Regions from separate parts of the Alishewanella sp. HH-ZS genome, predicted to be linked through region 2. Evidence: predicted binding sites of a transcription regulator. Region 2 holds the regulator's gene; the other holds the start of a gene.
The links. Region 2 encodes FliA, which starts transcription of late flagellar genes. Its sites were predicted from a motif close to CTAAAGNTNNNNNNNNNNNNGCCGATA; they were not measured.
Positions count from the first base shown of each region.

Region 1: a site for FliA is predicted at 947-973, ahead of A9165_RS09760 (VC2046/SO_2500 family protein). Genes of this name have one in related genera too.

Region 1 covers NZ_LZEJ01000021.1:3,237-5,438, reverse strand. Annotated here, with positions in the region: gene deoC (deoxyribose-phosphate aldolase) at 1-465, shown strand, start outside; RNA gene A9165_RS09770 (RtT sRNA) at 647-770, opposite strand; tRNA gene A9165_RS09765 (tRNA-Tyr) at 814-898, opposite strand; gene A9165_RS09760 (VC2046/SO_2500 family protein) at 1,005-1,475, shown strand; gene A9165_RS09755 (YchJ family protein) at 1,578-1,964, opposite strand; gene A9165_RS09750 (SulA-like leucine-rich domain-containing protein) at 2,186-2,202, opposite strand, start outside.
Region 2 covers NZ_LZEJ01000004.1:42,593-44,794, forward strand. Annotated here, with positions in the region: gene A9165_RS02590 (protein phosphatase CheZ) at 1-270, opposite strand, end outside; gene cheY (chemotaxis response regulator CheY) at 297-680, opposite strand; gene A9165_RS02600 (RNA polymerase sigma factor FliA) at 723-1,442, opposite strand; gene A9165_RS02605 (MinD/ParA family protein) at 1,451-2,202, opposite strand, start outside.

The sequences.
Region 1 (2,202 bases), on a different contig from region 2:
CGCTGCCGGGCCTTGGGCGCCACCGAAATTGATTGTGTGTTGCCGTACTCACAATTACTGGCAGGTAACGAGTCTGAGGTGAGTGCTTTTCTGACCGCGGTCAGAGAGGCCAGCCTGGGGTTGGGGCTGAAAATAATTATTGAATCAGGTGAGTTACTGACGGCGCAGCAAGTGACTAAGGCTACCGAACTGGTTATTGCCAGTGGCGCCGACTTCGTTAAAACCTCAACCGGTAAGGTACCAGTGGGATGTACACTGGAAGCGGCCAGGATCATTTTGACCAGTATTGCGGCAGCAGAGCGCCCGGTGGGCTTTAAAGCCTCCGGTGGTGTTAAGACAGTTGAACAGGCATTGCAATTACTGGAACTGTATGAAGAGATCACCGGACTGACGGCGACCAGGCAAGGTATGCGCATTGGTGCCAGCAGCTTATTAACTGAATTATTACAGCTGTTACCCCGTTAAGTGAAGTAGGGCAGCTCCGTTCGGCTTGCCGTGCGGTGCTGTTCCAGAATCAATAGTATTGGTCACTGCGTTCCGCTGTTCAATGCTACGCATTGTCAAACCTGACGAAGGTTCTCACCTTCCCCTAAGTCGTATTTGCTAAGAGTGGTTTAACGTAGGAATTTGACGCTGAGAAGGAGAATGGTGGAGGGGGAAGGATTACTCGCTGCGCTCGCCTTACAGGCCAGCGTCACTATGTTCCGCTGTTCAATGCTACGCATTGTCGAACCTGACGAAGGTTCTCACCTTCCCCTGAGTAGTATTTGCTAAGAGTGGTTTAACTTAGGAATTTGGTGCTCAGAAGAAGAATGGTGGAGGGGGAAGGATTCGAACCTTCGAAGGCAGTGCCGGCAGATTTACAGTCTGATCCCTTTGGCCACTCGGGAACCCCTCCACGAGTGCGCGCATCTTATCAAACTGAAGTTTGATGTAAAGCATTTTGCTAAAGTTTTTTGACCGTTTGCCGATTAACTCAACAGTCGTTGTCTGATGGCATCAGTATGCAGCCTATTATCAATGAATGGCAGTTAGGGGATCGTTTAGGTAAGGCGCTGCAGCATCAGCAACGGGCTGATTTTGCCCTGTGGTTAGCGTTCTTGTCTCCTGCAGTTGAGGAGATGGCAGAATTTCAAACGCCAGTAAATCAGGCTGAGCAACCCAAACATGATCTGTACCAGCAGTTAGCGGTCAGTAGACGTCGCCCGTTCGCTTATCAAACCACAGACGAGCTGGCCTTATTGCAACAGAGCCAGGCCGCGCAGCAAGGTTTGGCGCAATTAAAGCTGTACAGTTATCTACAGGAACAGCCCTGGGTGTGGCAGGAAGATAAGCGTAAACTCGAACCTCAGGTGGTTGCCGACCTGGATTTGCACTGTCGCCGTCGGTTGGCTGGGGATAAAATGACCCCCTCTGTCAGTGATGAAACTGCACTTTACGAGATCCTGGAACAGTTATCAGCGACGCAGGTTTGATGAGCTGTAGCGACCCGTGCTGATAACCACAAAATCACCCGATAAAGCACAGCATGCTCGATCCTGCCCTTTCTCTAGTGCATCCTTTATCCTACTGCCGTTCTATCGCAATTGACCACTAGGCAAATGAGTTTGGCAGCGCTTAAATTTTTTACCGCTACCACAGGGGCAGGGATCATTAGCGCCCAATTTAATCGCCGGCAACGCAGTAAGCTTACCGCTGGTATAATACCAACGATCCTGAAAGATAAAGTCCGAGACTTCCGCGATAAACTCCAGCTTGTTGTGCTGAATAAAGCTGGCAATAAAACTAACCTGTCCCTGCTTCGGCTCGGATATGGTGTGTTTCACTTCTAGTTTGCAAAAATGTACCGCTTTGGCAAAAGCTTCCAGCGCGGCAGCAGATTCGCTGGCCCGTTGCTCTGCGGCAAGGGTGGCAAGCAGATACTGACTGTCGGCAACACAAAAGGCACTATACCGAGAACGCATCAGGCGTTCACAACTATCAGGTTGAGCCTGCCCACTTAAATAGGGTTGGCAGCATTCTGCAAAAGCCTTACCTGAACAGCAATAGCATAACATCTTATCTCTCCGGGCCGACCTGTTCCGCACGCGTTACCGTACTCTTCATGTCATTGGTTGCGAGGGTATTACGCTATTAGTTTAACGACTTTGCTGCAATGCTGATAGCCCAGGGGCAGCGGCTGTTATTAGTGAGCCGCCGTCG
Region 2 (2,202 bases):
AGTCATATCAATAACGTGGTTAAGGCGCTTTTTGGCATCGGGGATATCTTCAACCAAAATATTGTTTAGCGAGGGATCAATCTGAAAGTTTTTCAATGACTCGTGTAATTGCCGGGTCAGTTTGCCAACCTCGGCAAATAATTCCGACGAGCCGGGCATACCGAGTTGCTGTACCAATTGGTTGGCGATGTCCTGCTCGCCCATCTCCAACAGTTGTACCAGCTCTCTGGCTTGGTCTAGCGTGATTAACGGAGCCGAATTGGCAGACATGGCGTCACTCCTTGGTCAGCTCCGGCTTAGCCGATCCGTTCGAATACTTTCGCCAGCTTTTCCTGTAATGTTGCTGCAGTAAAAGGTTTGACGATATAGCCATTCACGCCAGCCTGAGCGGCAGCAATAATCTGCTCTTTCTTGGCTTCGGCAGTCACCATCAATACCGGTATATGCTTAAGTTTCGCATCTGCCCGGATCGCACGTAGCAGGTCAATCCCCTGCATCCCAGGCATATTCCAGTCGGTTACCACGAAATCAAAATCGCCATTCTGCAACATCGGCAAAGCCGTGCTGCCGTCATCCGCTTCTGAAATATTGGTAAAGCCTAAATCGCGTAACAGGTTCTTGATGATCCGTCTCATGGTCGAAAAATCGTCGACTACGAGAATCTTCATATTCTTATCCAAAGTCCCCTCCGAAGAGCACGTCATCCCATTATTCAGGATACACTACAACCAAGCCTGCATTCGGGCTTTTAACCGCACTAATGCCTGACTATGAATCTGACTGACCCGGGACTCACTGACATCCAGTACAGCCCCAATTTCTTTTAAGTTTAGTTCGTCATTATAATACAGTGATAAGACTAATGCCTCTCGCTCCGGCAAACTACTGATATGTTTCACCAGTGCCGCGTTAAACGCCTCATTAGCCTGCTCATGGTACAGCTGATCGGTATCTGAATCCTCAGCCGTCACCAAAACATCTTCGGAGATACCGAGGTCTTCGATGCCGATAATCCGACCCGAACTCACATCACTAAGCATATGATGATATTCATCTAAAGAGATAGCAAGTTTTTCTGCAACTTCATAATCACGAACATCACGCCCAAGTTGAGCTTCGAGCTCAGCAATGGTATCGGCGATTAAGCGGGCATTACGATGCACCGAGCGCGGCGTCCAGTCGCCACGCCTTATTTCATCTAGCATGGCACCCCGAATACGAATGCCGGCAAAGGTTTCAAAACTGGCCCCTTTGCTACCATCAAAATTTTTGGCGGCTTCAATTAAGCCAATCATACCGGATTGGATCAGGTCATCGGCCTGTACGCTGGCCGGTAGCCGGGCTAATAAATGATAGGCGATGCGTTTGACCAGTGGTGCATGGCGCTCCACTAGTTGCTGCATGTGATCAATACCACCATATGCGGCCAACTTACTGTTCAAAGAACCCCCTACTCAGATTGTGGCTGGACAAGCTGCTCCAGAAAAAACTCCAAATGGCCGGAAGCATTTTCAGGCAAAGGCCACTTAGCTGCTTTTAGCGCCAGCGCTTTCACCGCCATACTGGCTGCGGTGGTTGGGTAAGCATCAATAAAGGCTTTTTGTTTACGCGCCGCCCGGCGGACATTTTCATCCTGCGGTACGGTTGCAACCAGCTCCAGCGTTACATCCAGAAAACGGTCTGTTACCCGGGTTAGTTTAGCAAATAATTCCAGACCTTCTTTGCTACTTCGCACCATATTGGCAACTATTTTAAATTTTTCAACACCGTGGTCGCGGCTGAGGATTTTCATTAACGCATAAGCATCAGTGATGGATGACGGTTCATCGCAAACCACCACCAACACATCCTGCGAGGCGCGGGAAAAGCTGAGCACCATGTCGGAAATTCCGGCAGCCGTGTCAACCAATAACACGTCGATCGGCGTTTCCAGCTCGCTGAAGGCACGGATTAGGCTGGCATGCTCCACCGGCGATAATTCAGTCATATCCTGATTACCCGAGGTGGCGGGGACAATTTTAATGCCAAAAGGGCCTTCTACCAGAATATCGTCCAGACTGGCTTTACCACTTAATACGTGAGAAAGATTGCGTTCAACCCGCAAACCCAGCATCACGTCACAATTTGCCAAACCCAGATCAGCATCCAGCACCAGGACTTTCTTGCCCATTTGCGCCAATGCCATCGCCAGGTTCAGCGTGA